One region of the Alteromonas sp. ABV4_150 genome, then DNA from elsewhere that is predicted to be linked to it. Evidence: predicted binding sites of a transcription regulator. Region 1 holds the regulator's gene; each other region holds the start of a gene.
What was found. Region 1 encodes MetJ, which represses methionine synthesis genes. Its sites were predicted from a motif close to TAGACGTCTAGACGTCTA; they were not measured.
Positions count from the first base shown of each region.

Region 2: a site for MetJ is predicted at 2,409-2,426, ahead of metK (methionine adenosyltransferase). Genes of this name have one in related genera too.
Region 3: a site for MetJ is predicted at 2,934-2,951, ahead of msrA (peptide-methionine (S)-S-oxide reductase MsrA). Genes of this name have one in related genera too.
Region 4: a site for MetJ is predicted at 1,897-1,914, ahead of serA (phosphoglycerate dehydrogenase). Genes of this name have one in related genera too.

Region 1 covers NZ_CM149971.1:2,113,327-2,117,534, reverse strand. Annotated here, with positions in the region: gene rpmE (50S ribosomal protein L31) at 1-208, shown strand, start outside; gene ACYX4M_RS09255 (hypothetical protein) at 383-700, opposite strand; gene ACYX4M_RS09250 (malic enzyme-like NAD(P)-binding protein) at 1,347-2,582, shown strand; gene metJ (met regulon transcriptional regulator MetJ) at 2,657-2,989, opposite strand; gene metF (methylenetetrahydrofolate reductase) at 3,150-4,037, shown strand.
Region 2 covers NZ_CM149971.1:755,157-759,364, reverse strand. Annotated here, with positions in the region: gene ACYX4M_RS03265 (3'-5' exonuclease) at 1-402, shown strand, start outside; gene ACYX4M_RS03260 (hypothetical protein) at 477-947, opposite strand; gene metK (methionine adenosyltransferase) at 1,193-2,338, opposite strand; gene tkt (transketolase) at 2,744-4,208, shown strand, end outside.
Region 3 covers NZ_CM149971.1:2,355,875-2,360,082, forward strand. Annotated here, with positions in the region: gene ACYX4M_RS10295 (metallophosphoesterase family protein) at 1-927, opposite strand, end outside; gene ACYX4M_RS10300 (hypothetical protein) at 1,086-2,207, shown strand; gene msrA (peptide-methionine (S)-S-oxide reductase MsrA) at 2,312-2,857, opposite strand; gene ACYX4M_RS10310 (thiol-disulfide oxidoreductase DCC family protein) at 3,116-3,511, shown strand; gene ACYX4M_RS10315 (SDR family NAD(P)-dependent oxidoreductase) at 3,501-4,208, shown strand, end outside.
Region 4 covers NZ_CM149971.1:393,607-397,814, forward strand. Annotated here, with positions in the region: partial or broken gene ACYX4M_RS01710 (ATP-binding protein) at 1-267, shown strand, start outside; gene ACYX4M_RS01715 (5-formyltetrahydrofolate cyclo-ligase) at 326-943, shown strand; gene rpiA (ribose-5-phosphate isomerase RpiA) at 1,033-1,689, shown strand; gene serA (phosphoglycerate dehydrogenase) at 2,149-3,378, shown strand; gene ACYX4M_RS01730 (DUF481 domain-containing protein) at 3,509-4,208, opposite strand, start outside.

The DNA of each region.
Region 1 (4,208 bases):
ACAAGATATCCACCCTAAATACGAAGAAATCACAGCAACTTGCTCATGTGGTAACGTAATGAAGATTCGCTCTACGCTTGGTAAAGACATCAACCTAGACGTATGTTCTTCATGTCACCCATTCTACACTGGTAAGCAACGTAACGTTGATACTGGTGGTCGTGTTGATCGCTTCAAGAAGCGTTTCGGTGCATTGGGCAAAAAGTAAGCCTGATATCGAGTTCGAAAAAGCGCCTTTATGGCGCTTTTTTTTTGCCTGAAGGTGACTACTTACGCTAGAAAACTAACATTGAATGACCTCCCTTGCTGGCAACGCCTCTTATTTAGAGCTAATTGACCATATCAATATCGCTTACATTTAAAAACAAAGCGCTCATTATGCCTAATGAAGCTTTTTGACTCCTGACAAGTGTTTATCCCAGTCCCCTCTACTTTGTTTTTTACACGCTTCTTCACTATCAAAATAAATACCGACGGGAATAGACTTTATAGATTCAAGCGCAGTATTCACCTGATTTATAAAGTCCATATCCCAACCATTAATCAACGCTTGCTGCTTCTTCTGCTCCGTATTAAACACGGCAATAACTTTAGGTGTTTTCCAAGACCCAAGATGAGTAAGCCAGACGAATCCGTTATCGTCAGATTTTACGTTGTCACACACGTCAGTTAGCACTGCGATTAGTTTTCTTTCTGTCATATTCTTTGTCTTCAAAGCTATCCTGAGAGGCCTTTCATCCTAGTTTATCAGAAATATAAAACCTAAAAATAAAAGACGGTTTTTAGGATTCATATTTTTAAGAACTGTTTTTACGGGTATGGATTAATAGACTATCAGTCACACTAACACTCTATCAACACACTGCCTTTCAATACACCAACAGAATGAAAACAGGGTTAAAAATAAATTTTATGAATGGCAATTATAGGCTTATTTTACTGGTCTAATTAGTATGCCTAACCTACATTGATAAATGATAATTCTGATCAGATATGTACACAGTGATTGGCTGTGTTAGAGTTGCGAACGGCACTTTGATAGTGAGCATTAATATTATGAATAATGCTCTATTACTAAGACTTGTGGCGCTTTTGTGTTTAAATTTTGGCCTACGTGTTAGGCCTAATATCAACAGCGATATGTGAGGAGAATCACGCAGAGTTAACGCTAGGTCTGCAAGTTCCGACATACCACACCAGTGCTAACAACTATTTATAATCACTTTTGTCATTAGTTGGTTGTAACGCGCTTACGTTTATCTACCCATAACTACAACGATAATAAAATAGCGACAGAGCGTGAACGTAAACACTGATGAACCCTACATCTAAGGATACCTTTTTACATGTCAGATTTTAGACAACGCGCACTCGACTATCACGCCAAACCCACACCTGGAAAGATCCGCGTAGAGCTATCTAAACCTGCCGATAGCGTCGACGATCTTGCTCTTGCTTATAGCCCAGGCGTCGCCGAACCGGTGAGAGAAATCGCCGAAGATGCAGATAATGCCTATAAGTATACGGGTAAAGGCAACCTTATTGCTGTTATTAGTAACGGAACGGCAATTTTAGGCTTGGGTAATTTAGGCCCATTAGCTTCAAAACCTGTCATGGAAGGCAAGGCGCTTTTGTTTAAACGCTTTGCTGGTTTAGATGCTATTGATATTGAAGTAAAACATCGTACTACAGAAGAATTCATCAATACTGTAGCAAATATTGCTGATACGTTCGGTGGTATCAACCTAGAAGATATCAAAGCGCCTGAGTGCTTTGAAATTGAGCAAGAGTTGATTAAGCGCTGTAAAATTCCAGTATTTCATGATGATCAGCACGGTACCGCTATTGTAACCGCAGCAGGTATGCTTAACGCGCTGGAGATTCAGGGCAAAAATATAGAGAGCGCTAAAATCGTTTGCATGGGTGCTGGCGCAGCAGCGGTTGCCTGTATGGAGCTATTGATTAAGTGTGGAGCCCAACGCGAGCGCATCTACATGTTAGATAGAAAAGGTGTTATCCACACTCGTCGCGAAGACTTGACTGAGCATAAGAAGCTTTTTGCTAACAATACCGATAAGCGCACCCTTGAAGACGTAATGGAAGGCGCTGATATCTTTGTTGGTGTATCAGGCCCTGATGTTTTACCGCCTGAAGCACTTTCTTTGATGGCTGAGAACCCAATTGTGTTTGCATGCTCAAACCCTGACCCAGAGATAAAGCCTGAACTTGCTCACGAAGTACGCAAAGACCTAATTATGGCTACTGGTCGCTCGGATTATCCTAATCAGGTAAACAACGTACTGTGCTTTCCGTTCATTTTCCGCGGCGCCCTTGATGTTCGCGCGACGGCCATTAATGATGAGATGAAAGTGGCGGCGGTTGAAGCCCTTCGCTCTATCACAAAAGAACCCGTTCCAGAAGAAGTATTAGCTGCGAGCAAAAGCGATAGCCTGACATTTGGTAAGGAGTACATTATTCCTAAACCTATGGACCCGCGTTTATGTGAACGTATCGCTACTGCGGTATCTAAGGCGGCTATTGAGTCGGGCGTTGCACGAGTGCCTGAAAGCCCAGAAGAATAAAAGTAAATAAAAAACGGCGCTGTGTTGAAGATTATCACTTACAACACAGCGCCGTTTCTCTTTAATACTAAATATCAGTCGTCTTGAGACACATCATTTTCGAAGCTTGGGTCAATACCCATTTCTTCCATAATACGCCTTGCTTCAGCCGGCACTCGATTAGGATTGTCTTTACGTAAGTCGTCATCGTTAGGCAAAGGTTGCCCGGTAAACGCGTGTAAAAATGCCTCGCACAACAGTTCCGAGTTAGTGGCGTGGCGCAAATTATTGATCTGGCGGCGGGTGCGCTCATCAGTAAGCGCTTTAAGCACATTAATAGGTATAGATACAGTGACTTTCTTTACCTGTTCGCTCTTTTTCCCATGCTCTGCGTAGGGGTGAATATATTTACCGTTCCATTCTGCCATTGTAATAACTCGGTCTACTCTTTTTATATTATGAAGAGAAATTCTAAACAAGTTCACGAAAAGGTCAATTGAGCAGTGTAAACCTCTTGACGTCTAGACATATATTCTTTAATTTAGACGTCTAAACGTCTATAAGATTACATTTTTGAGAGTATAAACCATGGTTTCTTACGCACAAGGTATCGATGCATTAAACCAGTCCCTGTCGGAACTGCGTGATATTGATGTATCTTTTGAATTCTTTCCGCCTAAAACGGAAGCCATGGAACAGACCCTGTGGAAGTCAGTTGAACGTCTAGCGCCGCTAAAGCCAAGCTACATGTCGGTAACCTACGGCGCGAATAGCGGTGAGCGTGACAGAACCCACGACGTAGTAAAACGCATTCAGCAGCAAACCGGTGTCGCGGCGGTTCCTCACTTGACCTGTGTTGATGCTAGCCGTGATGAGCTTAAGCAAATTGCAAAAGACTACTGGGACTCAGGTATCCGCCGTATTGTTGCGCTTCGTGGCGATTTACCGCCAGGGGTAGAAAAAACAGAGATGTATGCCTCTGATCTTGTTGCCTTGCTAAAAGACGTTGCCGATTTTGATATATCAGTTGCTGCCTACCCGGAAAAACACCCTGAAGCGCCAAATGCGCAATTCGACTTGCTAAATCTTAAACGCAAGGCCGAAGCTGGCGCTACCGAAGCGATAACCCAGTTCTTCTTCGACACAAGTGTTTACCTGCGATTTAGAGACCGCGCTGCTGCAGCTGGTGTCGACTTAGATATCGTTCCGGGTATATTGCCGGTAACCAACTACCAAACACTTGTGAAATTCGCGGGGTTCACAAATGTTCATGTACCGGGATGGTTGCACAAAATGTTCGACGGCCTTGATGCCGATGACCAAGCCACCCGTAATTTAATAGGCGCTAACATTGCTATGGACCAAGTTAAAGTACTAGCTAAAGAAGGGGTAAAACACTTCCATTTCTATACTTTGAACCGTAGTGAATTAAGCTACGCCATCTGCCACATGTTGGGCGTGCGTTCAGGCGATTGATTTTGTATAGCGATAACAAGACTACACGAGTAGATGACTAAAGGCGCACTTCATGCGCCTTTGTTGTATAAAGAATACATTAACCTTTTGCCAGTAACGCCAACGCCAGTTACCATTTGCTGTAATATGAATTGAACTATTGATACCGTAAGGTCTCCCATCAAGAGATCG
Region 2 (4,208 bases), 1.4 Mb from region 1:
AAATGGTGCAAGCTATTGAGGCCGTTTGAATCTTGGGTTCACTGGGATTCCAAGGCGGAATCGTTGCACGGCATCTCTAAACAAATGTTGCAAGCGCGTGGTGAAGAGCCCCATAAAGTGTGCGTCGAGCTAAATAACTTTTTAGGGAACACCATTGTGTACAGTGACGGGTGGGTGGTTGATAATCCTTGGTTAATTAAGCTTTACGCTACTGCGCAAGTTGAAATGTCATTCACCTGCCGTGCCTTAGAGTATATATTAAGTGAACCTCAAATGGAGAAGTGGCACGACGTCAAGAATAGCCTGACTGCTAAACTGGACGTAAAACGTCATCGAGCAAGTTCTGACGCAATGATAATTCAACAAACCTACGCTCAAACAATGGCGCTGACAACAAAGTGATACTGAGGTATTGTCGCAATGAGAACAAAGTACTGATTCTTCACAACTACTGAATATTTAAAACGAAAATTAGACTAAAACAGATAATTAACGCCTAGAGAAAGCGCCATATTCTCTTCTTCCCCGATTTGTCTATGCTCAAGTTCTACTGCCATATTTAACCCTTCGCTTTGGCCAAGTAGCCAACCTAATCGCGTAAACGTACCTACATCGTGAGGTAAATAAAGCCACTCGGCGTAATGTTGAAAAGCGGTATTGTTTGTTTTGTAGGTTGCATAAACCTTCTGAGGTACCCAAGTGTTAAAACGCCGACTGGCGCTAAACATACCTTGTGAGCCCGCTGGATAGGTATAACTGTTGTCGTAAAGGTAGGTTTCAGTCGTGGATTGAACGCGGTACATACTGTTTAGCTGCCACCGAGCTATTTTTTTGCTTTTAAACTGTATTGGGCTGTAGTTAGTACTATTAACTTCCGCGAACACGGGTAGGGCTGTTATCGAAACAGTCAGCGTAAAGGCAAGGAGAGTACCAGTAACCACATTCATGGAAAAGCCCAAGTTGTTGTTATTGTAGCCAGTAAACAAAAAATGATTACAAGCAATAATGTGTTCGTTATTTAAGAATAGCCTCAAATACAAAGGATGGAAATACTCTTTACCGTTTTTAATTTAACTGGCTAACTTAAGTAACTTTACAGGTTTCAATTAAAAACGCCGCTAGGTTGTAAAGCTTCGATACAAAACCTTACAACTTAGCGGCGTTATCAAAAAAGCGTTATCTGCTTATAGAATTAGACTGATGCTTTTAATGCCTCAGCTTTATCCGTTGCTTCCCATGGGAATTCGTCGCGACCAAAGTGACCGTATGCAGCTGTTGGGCGATAAATTGGGCGCTCAAGGTTTAGCATTTGGATAAGGCCGTAAGGACGTAAATCAAAGTGTTCGCGCACTAAAGCTACCAGTGTTTTTTCATCTACCACACCAGTACCAAAAGTATCAATGCTGATAGACGTTGGCTCTGCAACACCAATAGCGTAAGAAACTTGGATTTCACAGCGCTTAGCAAGACCTGCTGCCACAATGTTCTTAGCAACATAACGGCCCGCGTATGCTGCACTGCGGTCAACCTTTGATGGATCTTTGCCTGAGAACGCGCCGCCGCCGTGACGAGCCATACCGCCGTATGTATCTACGATAATTTTACGACCTGTTAAGCCACAGTCGCCCATTGGACCACCGATTACGAATCTCCCCGTTGGATTGATGTGAAAACGCGTATTGCCATCTATCCACTCGCTTGGAAGCACAGGCTTGATGATTTCTTCCATTACCGCTTCACGTACTGTTTCAGTGCTTACTGAATCGCAGTGTTGGGTAGAAATTACAACAGCATCAATGCCTACTGGCTTGTCGTTTTCATATTTGAATGTAATTTGGCTTTTCGCATCTGGACGCAACCAGTCTAACTTACCAGACTTACGTACTTCCGCTTGTTTTTGAACAAGACGGTGAGAGTACGTGATAGGCGCCGGCATGAGTACATCAGTTTCGTCGCTAGCGTAACCAAACATAAGGCCTTGGTCGCCCGCGCCTTGTTCTTCTAAGCTTGCGCGGTCAACACCTTGATTAATGTCAGGAGACTGTTTGCCAATAGCATTTAATACGGCACATGAATCGGCATCAAAGCCCATATCTGAGTGCGTGTAGCCAATTTCTTTAACAGTTTTTCGGGTAAGTTCTTCAATGTCTACCCATGCAGAAGTGGTGACTTCACCACCTACTAAAACCATACCGGTTTTTACATACGTTTCGCAGGCCACCCGAGCGCGAGGATCTTGTTCTAAAATAGCGTCAAGAACCGCATCTGAGATCTGATCAGCAATTTTGTCCGGATGTCCTTCAGACACTGACTCGGATGTGAATAAATGCGTGGCCATAAATGCTCCGTAAGCGTTAAATTATCAAAATAGTCGTATATTGTACTAAAACAAGTTATAAATACCAGTCTTTACTTCTAGACGTCTAAAAGTCTCTTTGTTACGAAATGTTGACACAACCCGATCAGTATTAAGGTTATTTGTATAAAATAAAAAGACTTAGGCAAAGGAAAGAGGGTTTTTATTACCGTGCTAATACGCATTGGTGAGCGTATAGACCATTTTTTACTATTACTTTCGCTATTGGCAATGAAAACTCATTGAACTGTTAGGTGGCATAGGTAAGAATAACGCCACATTCAATCGTATAAAGAAGTAGAGCAAACGCCTTATCTCTACGCTCGTCTAGCTCTGCTAGCCCGCTAAGATACGAAACAAAAGATACAAAATAAATCAGGAGACAACATGCCCTCTCGTCGTGAACTCGCCAATGCAATCCGTGCATTAAGTATGGACGCCGTTCAACAAGCTAAATCTGGTCACCCAGGCGCCCCAATGGGGATGGCTGATATCGCACAGGTACTATGGGGTGATTTCTTATCACACAACCCAGCAAACCCGTCTTGGGCTAACCGCGATCGCTTTGTGCTTTCAAATGGTCACGGCTCGATGCTGTTGTACTCTCTTCTTCACCTTTCAGGCTATGAACTGCCTATTGAAGAGCTGAAGAACTTCCGCCAATTGCATTCAAAAACGCCAGGTCACCCAGAGTACGGTTATGCGCCAGGCGTTGAAACGACCACTGGCCCACTAGGCCAAGGTATCAGTAATGCTGTGGGTATGGCGCTTGCCGAAAAAGTACTAGCGGCACAATTTAACAAAGATGGTCACACTATTGTTGACCACCACACCTACGCATTCTTAGGCGACGGCTGCTTAATGGAAGGTATCTCACACGAGACATGTTCACTAGCCGGTACACTAGGCCTTGGTAAGCTCATTGCATTTTGGGACGACAACGGTATTTCAATTGATGGTGAAGTAGAAGGCTGGTTCACTGATGATACACCTGCACGCTTTAAGAGCTATGGTTGGGAAGTGATTGAAGGCGTTGACGGTCACGATGCAGAGCAAGTCAAAGCCGCCATTGAAAAGGCGCAGGCGAATACGGCGCAGCCTACGCTAATTTGTTGTAAAACCACTATTGGCTTCGGTTCGCCTAATAAAGAAGGTACCGAGTCTTGTCACGGTGCACCACTAGGTGAAGATGAAATTGTAGCCACTCGCGAGAAGCTTGGCTGGAGCCATGGCGCGTTCGAAATTCCAGACGATATTTACGCTGGTTGGGATGGCAAAGAGAAAGGCTCAAAAGCGGAAAGCGCGTGGAATGACGCTTTCGCAGCATACGAAGCCGCTTATCCAGAGCTCGCAGCAGAATTCAAACGCCGTGTAAATGGCGAGTTGCCAGCAGATTTCAGCGACAAGGCAGACGCTATCATCGCTGAACTTCAAGCTAACCCGCAAAACATTGCTTCACGTAAAGCGTCGCAAAACGCATTAAACGCGTTTGGTCCATTACTTCCTGAACTATTAGGTGGCTCTGCCGACCTTGCAGGTTCTAACCTAACGATTTGGGAAGGCAGCAAGGGCGTTGAAGCAAACGACGCATCAGGTAACTACATCTATTACGGTGTACGTGAATTTGGTATGTCGGCCATGATGAACGGTATTGCCCTTCACGGCGGCTTTAAAGCGTACGGTGCAACCTTCCTAATGTTTATGGAATATGCGCGTAATGCGGTACGCATGGCGGCACTAATGAAGCAGCCTGCAATTTTCGTTTACACCCACGATTCAATTGGTCTAGGTGAAGACGGCCCAACACACCAACCGGTAGAGCAGGTGGTTGCGCTACGTGCAACGCCTAACC
Region 3 (4,208 bases), 240 kb from region 1:
GATCATATAGGTTGGAATATGCGCTAGCGCTCGGCGTACCTGTGGTAATTGTTCAACGAACCCAGTAAGCGCGTCATTTTCTTTATCGAAAATGTTCGAGTACTTGTCTGAAATACCGTCTTTATCGATAGCGACATCAGACCACAGCGTATCGGACCACACCAGCAAATACATAGCGATGATCTCTGCACTGCCAATTAAATGGTTTTGTGCATTTACCGACGTAAACACAGGCTTTTTCTTGGCGCCAAAGAAAATGGAAGACAATACTGTATTGGTCGCTATTTGCGGCAGAAGCTGTTCACGTTCATAAAACCCAAATTCATGGGTTGCAAGTTCACTCGTGTTGCTCACCACTGCGCCTTCAAGCGCTTCGTGGTAAAGGCCTAAACGCTCTATCACACTGTGAATAGCTTTAAGCATGGGACCTGCGACATCATCCGCATAAATTTGATCCCCCGTCATCAGTAAAAGATCGGGAAAGTCCTCACCCCTTTCGAACGCATTCTTATGTAAAACGTCAACCTGCGCCAGCGCATCATCATCGTGATAGTGGGGTTTGCGGCAAGAGCCATGCAAAATAGTTTCGGGTGTTTCTGTGAAGTGAAAACTTGGCGAAGATTGACCATCGTAAAGTATTGCCCGCTGTTCTTTTTCCCAATTGGCTTGGGCAGACGAATCGTCAAATAACAGTTGATAGCTAATTCGCACTCTGTCTTTAAAAGTGTCAGCCGAATAAAAAGAGATGAGGTGGATGAAAGCATAAGAACCTACGCGTATAGTTTCACTCTGACACTCACCTGCTATCGTTTGGTCACAAGACGATAGTTTCAGCGATGGTTTTTCTGCGCTACTAGTCACTACCCATATATGGCTTTCAGTAGGCGTCACTTTTCTAACTATTGGCCCTGCTATGACTTGGGGCAAGTGCTGCGTAGGAATGACTCTCTCCTTCAATACTCGATTTATGAGATATAACCTTACTCTTTTTTGTGCATAAACGGTATGCTCGATATACTCCCTTACAATTTTTTCAGTTTTAGCTTTTGCTCTCGCTTTAGTGAGTCGAGAGAGGACTTCATATTATGCTTAAATACTTATCCGCCACCGTTTTAACCGTAATGCTGGTCACCGCATGCAGCGAACCAAAAGATGTCATTATCAGTCCAGAACCTACAGATTTGACAGAAACAACAGTAGGGAAGTGGATCCTTGATGAATCTGGAAAAGTTATGTTTGACCCCCAAACATCCGGGCTAGTGGTGCTAGACGGACAGCTAGTTACCATTGCTGATGCAAGTGCGGATGTTACTCAGCAGTTGAAGTTACATAGCATTTCACCAGAAACCGCAACGCTCGTTGCCTCTAGTGAGCGCTTTTCATTCTCAAGAGCTGTGCGCCGAAGCTGCTTCTATAGTTACTTAAGCGAACAACCAGATTTAGAAGCGTTAGCGGTAGACCCTAGAAATTCTAATGTCATTTACACCGTCACAGAAGATGCAACCCGTACTGGTGCCTTAGGCCCTCGTTGTGAAACCAAATACGAAGATACAGGCTCTACAGACTACCCAACCCTATTGGTCAAACTAACGCGAAAGGACAATGGCGCTGTTGAAATGTCAGATGTGCGTCCGCTCCAGTTTCCGAAAGAGTTCGAAGTAGGTAACTTTCCTAACGATGGTATTGAAGGCCTGACCATGGCGAAAGACGGCACTTTGTATTTGGCATTGGAAAAAGATAAAGCGGGGCAGCCAAGAATCTTCACTTTGTCTGTCGATAAAGACTTTTTCTCATCGAGCGATTTTGCAACTGTTAGCGAACCAGACCTTCAGCTCCCTTCGTTTACCTCGGGTAATCACCCCATAAATGGCTTGGCTTTATATACGCACTCAACAGGCGCATCATATTTATTTGGCGCCGCAAGAAACGACAATGAATTGTGGGTAATTGATACCACTGGTAGCAAGCCAACAAAGCGCATTCCCATTATCTTTGATGTTGCCAGTGATCAAAATTGCGAACAGTACACAATGGATAATTCGTCAATGGAAGGGTTAGTCACCATTGATAGTAGGCTATGGATTATCAACGATCCGTGGGAAAAGAATTACATGAAAAATGCGGTATGTGAAGCGCATAAGAAGCGTTATGAAGATTTAGCGCCGTTACTGTTTCCGATAGAAATCAATGACGTTTGGTTTGATTAGCGTCTATCTACTCGCGATGTCCTTTAAACCGAAAAAGGGTTGCTACCAAGCAACCCTTTCGTTTTTAGCCAGCCTGTAAACGCCGCTAAAAAAGGTGACTTTACCTATGCATCGCTGCGAAGGCGAGAAGCAAAAGTCTTTTTGAATTTTGCAAGCTTAGGTGCAACGACCATAGAGCAATACTGGTTCTGCGGATTGTTTTTGAAATAATCCTGATGGTAGTCTTCGGCGTCATAGTAGTTATTCACGGCTACTATTTCAGTGACTACCGGGTCGGGCCAAATTTCTTCTTCTGTGATTTGTGCAATAATTTTTTCAGCTTCCGCTTTTTGAGCATCGTCGTGATAGAAGATTGCACTGCGATACTGTGTACCCACATCATTACCTTGTCTGTTTAGCTGAGTAGGATCGTGTAGCGCGAAGAAAATCTCTAGAATTTCACGGTAGCTGATGTTGTCTGCATCAAACGTTACTTGTACCACTTCTGCATGACCAGTGCTTCCCGTACATACCTCTTCATAGGTTGGATCGGCTTTTTCACCTCCAGCATAACCAGAAATAGCTTTTTCTACGCCTTCAACAGTGTTAAACGCAGATTCGATACACCAAAAGCATCCGCCTGCTAAAGTGGCCACTTGTAAATTTGCCATAATAAAACCTCTCTTAATCTTTGCTTGTAGTGTGGGTGTCAGTAGGTCACAACACAAGTCATCCAAGCGTGTTTTTTTATCGTATAAACGAATATTAAATAAGAATAACGTGCGACGGCTTAAAACGGTTTTAAACTGGCCGCTACAAGTGTGCTGATAGTGCACGGCAAACGCGATGTATTTTTTGTTTTTCCATGTTTGCATGGGCGAAATCGTCTTTTAAGCGATAAGCGTCTTATTTAGCAGAGGTAGGTAGAAGTGATTATTTTTTACGACGGTTATTGCCCTTTGTGCATAGCCGAAATGCGTCATCTACGCAAAAGAGACCAACATAACAAACTCACCTTGGTCGACATTCAGGCCCCTGATTTTGCAAGTCGTTATCCTGACATGGATTGGCATGCGCTTAATGCCAGAATTCACGGGCTTCGCGAGGACGGTACCCTAATTACCGGACTTGATGTTACCCATGAAGCGTGGAAGGCAGTAGGTATGGGCTGGATTTATGCTCCGCTTCGCTGGCCAGTCATTCGTTATGCCGCCGATGCGTTTTACAATGTATTCGCGAAACATAGATACACCATCTCTTACCTTTTAACGGGAAAAAAACGCCAGTGCGACCGCTGTGTACCGGGAGAGCCGAATGGAAAATAACGTACTTGTAGTGGGCGCATCTGGTGGCATAGCGTCTGCGCTTATAGAACAATATCGCAGTGCAGGCGCAAGGGTGTTTGCAGTAAGTCGTGCAGCTACAAACGAAGAAAACAACTTAGAAAATGTTTCGTATCATCAAATTTCTGAACAGGATGATAAGCATATCAGTGGTTTTGTAAAACAACTCGCTGAGCAAGACGTTGTGTTAAATACGGTAGTAATAACAACCGGTTTTTTGCATAACGAATGCGAAGGAATTCACCCCGAAAAACGCTTAGAAGATGTTAGCGAGGAAGCCCTGACCGCTTACTTCGCGACAAACAGCATTATTCCCGCTATATGGCTTAAGCATTTGGTCAATATTATGAGTAAAGAAGGGTCCACCCTTGTTTGTCTAAGCGCAAGAGTTGGGAGCATATCAGATAACGGGCTTGGCGGATGGTATGGCTACCGTTCATCGAAAGCCGCGCTCAATATGTTTGTCAAAACCGCCTCGGTAGAGTACAAGCGCAGATTAAAAGATGTCATGCTTGTTTGTTACCACCCAGGTACTGTTGACACTGGCCTGTCGAAGCCTTTTCAAAAGAATGTGGCCGCTAAAAAGCTATTTACCCCGGAATTTACTGCAAAACAACTTATTCACCACCTTTCAGCGCTTGATCGGGACCAAGCTTGTCATTTTATCGACTGGAATGGC
Region 4 (4,208 bases), 1.7 Mb from region 1:
GGTGAAGAGGGGGTTGAATACGCCAGGTCTAACCCCGTCGACTTAGTACTAATGGATCTTAACTTACCCGGCATTCAAGGCGACGAAGCGACGGCACAGATAAAGGCTCAAAAGCCAGGTTTACCGGTTGTTGCACTGACGGCTGACGTGATAACTGAGTCAAAGTACTTGCGAGAGCGGGGTCTTGATGATGTGTTAACTAAACCCATCGATAGTAGCGAATTGGTTCGAGTGCTCAATCTTCATTTGGGGCGAAAAGGCAGCTAGTCTGCGGTTACACAAAGCAGGGCTACCAAATATGCGAGTAGATGTTTCAAAAGAAAGGATGCAAGCCAGATCACTGCTGCGTAGAAAGCTTCGTGAAGCGCGCCGTGGTTTATCTATGGAACAACAGGAATACGCTTCACAGCGCATCTCGACGCAACTTAACACCCTGCCCTTCATCAAAAATAGCAAGACCGTGGCGGGATACTTGGTTAACGATGGCGAGGTAAACTTAAAAAATTATATTGAATCAATATGGCAACTCTCGCACAAAGCGTTCGCGCTGCCTGTGCTACACCCTATATGCAAAGGGCACTTGCTTTTTTTATCTTATTCCCCTAATTCTCCGTTAATTAATAACAAATACAATATAGAAGAGCCTGTATTGTCCTGTCAGGCCGTCATTCCTGTTACACAATGCGATGTTATTCTTATGCCACTAGTGGGCTTTGATACAAACGGAAACCGCCTGGGTATGGGTGGGGGCTATTACGACCGCACCTTAAGCTTTACACAACGCAAATTCAATTCTCAGTCAGCCTTAAACCAGCATACTCCAAAATTAGTGGGTATCGCTCACGATGTGCAAGAAGTTGATGCCCTTCCAACTGCGCCGTGGGATGTACCGCTTGATGCTATCGTGACCCCTTCTCGCTCACTTATATTCACTAAACCGTAATTTCACTATATCAAATTGAACATATGAACTTATGGGTTCATGTGCACTTATAAGTTACACTTGCAAGCATAATAAGTTGGAGAGTAACCATGGATCAGAACGAAAAAAAGCAAGCCGTAGCCAAAGCAGCCATCGACTATGTTGAAGCAGACAGTATTGTCGGTGTGGGAACGGGCTCTACTGTTAATTTTTTCATAGAAGAACTGGGCAAAATTAAGCACAAAATTGAAGGTGCGGTTTCAAGCTCAGAAGCATCTACCGAGCGTTTGAAAGCCTTAGGCATTGAAGTCTTCGAGTTAAATGAAGTTAGCAACCTTTCAGTTTATATTGACGGTGCCGATGAAGTTACTGAACACAAGCATATGATCAAGGGCGGCGGTGCAGCCCTGACCCGCGAGAAGATTGTTGCAGGTGCCGCTACCACGTTTGTTTGTATTGTAGATGAAAGTAAGCGTGTTCAAGTATTAGGCAGTTTTCCACTTCCCGTAGAAGTGATTCCTATGGCTCGCTCTTTTGTCGCTCGCGAACTGGTAAAACTAGGTGGCGACCCCGAGTATAGACAAGGTGTAGTAACAGATAATGGTAACGTTATTTTAGATGTACACAACCTTGAAATACTTAATCCTCGTGAGCTAGAGCAAAAAATCAACAATATTCCAGGAGTGGTGACTAACGGCATTTTCGCCCTGCGTGGCGCAGATATCGTGTTAAGTGCGACCGATAGTGGTGTTGAAACCTTTAAGTGATAGCCCTTAAAAAACACTAAGTACAGCCAATGGCACAACAAAACGACTCGTTTACCTGTGCCTTGGTATTGCATCGCCAGAAGTGTTACTGCTCAATGACTTAGTTGATGAGCATAAACGGATTAGGCACTTTAGCCGCGGATAACACGGTATTTTGATGAAAAGCTACGCAAAATACTGCTTTCAACTTAACGTGTTTTCTGTTAATTTCCGTTTAGACGTCTAGATGTCCTAAGTAGTAAATCTTTTTGCGACTAGATGTATATGTCGCTTTAGGTTGTAAACCTTTTTTATTAAAGCAATTAGCGTAATTAAAAACGCTAGATAGCAGGCGCTAGACCAGGCTCTATCGCAAAGAAAGTAGTGCATATTTAGATTATTTACTACTGAGAAAACCACGATAGTCTATGGTTCGCATTGCCAGCAACCCCAATTAAATCAGCGAGAGATAGCGAGTTCATGAGCAAAGTTTCATTAGAGAAGGATAAAATCCGAATTTTGTTGTTGGAAGGTGTTCACCAAAGTGCTTTGGAAACACTACAAAGCAATGGGTATAGCAATATTGAATTTCTCAAAACCTCTCTTCCTGAAGATGAGTTAATAGAGAAAATCAAAGACGCCCACTTTGTTGGCATTCGTTCACGCACTCAAATTACTGAAAAAGTAGTTGATGCAGCACAAAAACTTGTTGCCATCGGCTGTTTCTGCATTGGTACCAACCAGGTTAACCTTGAAGCCACACAGCGCCGTGGTATTCCAGTTTTCAACGCGCCTTTTTCTAACACACGCTCGGTTGCAGAACTCGTTCTTGGACAAATTATTCTTTTGCTTCGCCAAGTACCAAGCAAAAATGCTAAGGCACACCGCGGTGAGTGGGAGAAAACCGCAGTAGGCTCTTATGAAGCTCGCGGAAAAACCTTAGGTATTATTGGTTATGGCCACATAGGCACACAGCTTAGTATTCTTGCTGAACATCTGGGCATGCGCGTTCAATTTTTCGATATCGAAGACAAGTTAGTGTTAGGTAATTCTGCTCAGGTGAAGTCGCTTGAAAAGCTACTTAATACCTCTGATGTAGTATCGTTACACGTTCCCGAAACGCCTCAAACCCAAGATATGATTGGCGAAAAAGAACTGTCTCAAATGAAAGAAGGCAGCATTCTTATTAACGCATCGCGCGGAACCGTAGTTGATATTGACGCACTTGCTAAGGCGCTGGAAAGTGGCCACCTTAACGGCGCTGCCATCGATGTGTTCCCCGTAGAGCCAAAGTCTAACACTGAGGAGTTTGAGTCTCCGCTTCGCGCATTTGATAACGTTATTCTTACGCCACACGTAGGCGGAAGCACACAAGAAGCGCAAGAAAACATTGGCATTGAAGTAGCAGGTAAGCTCGCAAAATACAGCGACAACGGCTCTACTTTGTCTGCGGTTAACTTCCCTGAAGTATCACTTCCTGAGCACACTGGTCGTTCGCGTCTGCTTCACGTACACAAAAACCAGCCAGGTATACTTACGCAAATTAACAAAGCATTCGCTGAAAAAGGCATCAACATTGAAGCGCAATACTTACAAACAAACGCTGAAATAGGGTACGTGGTAGTGGATGTTAAAGAAGATCGCGGCTATGAGGCATTGGCAGAGCTTCAACAAATTGATGGCACAATTAAGACTCGTATTCTCCACTAAGAAGCCTTGTTTGTAGCCAAACAAAAACGCTGCACTATGTGCAGCGTTTTTTATGCTTATCATTTTACTTCAATACTTTTTACTTCTATTTTTTGAAGGTCCTATTGACCTTTAAACAAATTAGTTCGGCTTAGAAGAAGTTGTAAACTAGGCTAACAGCAGTTTCAGTATCAAGCTTTTCTACGTCATCATCAACGTTGGTGTTGTGGTCTAATTTAAATGAAAGACGCATAGAAAGGTTACCGCTAATGGTAGCAGTTAGGGCTGACTCAGCACGTGACTTAGTGTTGTCAGAACCCACTTCTGTACTCACTGTTTGAGTAAATTTAGCAGTATCAGAAATCTTCCAAGAATATGCTGATGATGCACGAACAATCATGCTATCAAGGTTTTCACCGTCTTGAGTTTCAATGAAAGAATAACCCGGACCGATTGAATATTCTAAGGTATGGCGCTTGTTTTGAAGAACCTTTTGGTTCCAACCCGCAGCTACAGTAGCCTGGTAGTTAAAGTTGCTGAATCGGTCATCTTCATAAGATGCGAATCCGAATAAACGGTTATCTGGGTTGGCGAGTTTGTAGTTACCCTGCGCTGAACCGAAGAACTTTTGTGCAGAAGTAAATTCAACATCTTCCCCGTCATCGCCTTCTACCGTCTCTTTCTTGTAAAGACCTTTAAGAATGTAGTCGTTACTCCACTTCTCAAGTTCTTGATGCGCTTGAATACCTGCGCTGATAGATGTTGTTTCAGTGTTACCTGATGTAGAGATAAAACCTAGCTCACCTTCCATTGTAAAAGGCTTCACTTCATCGTCTTGAGCGAAAACAGCC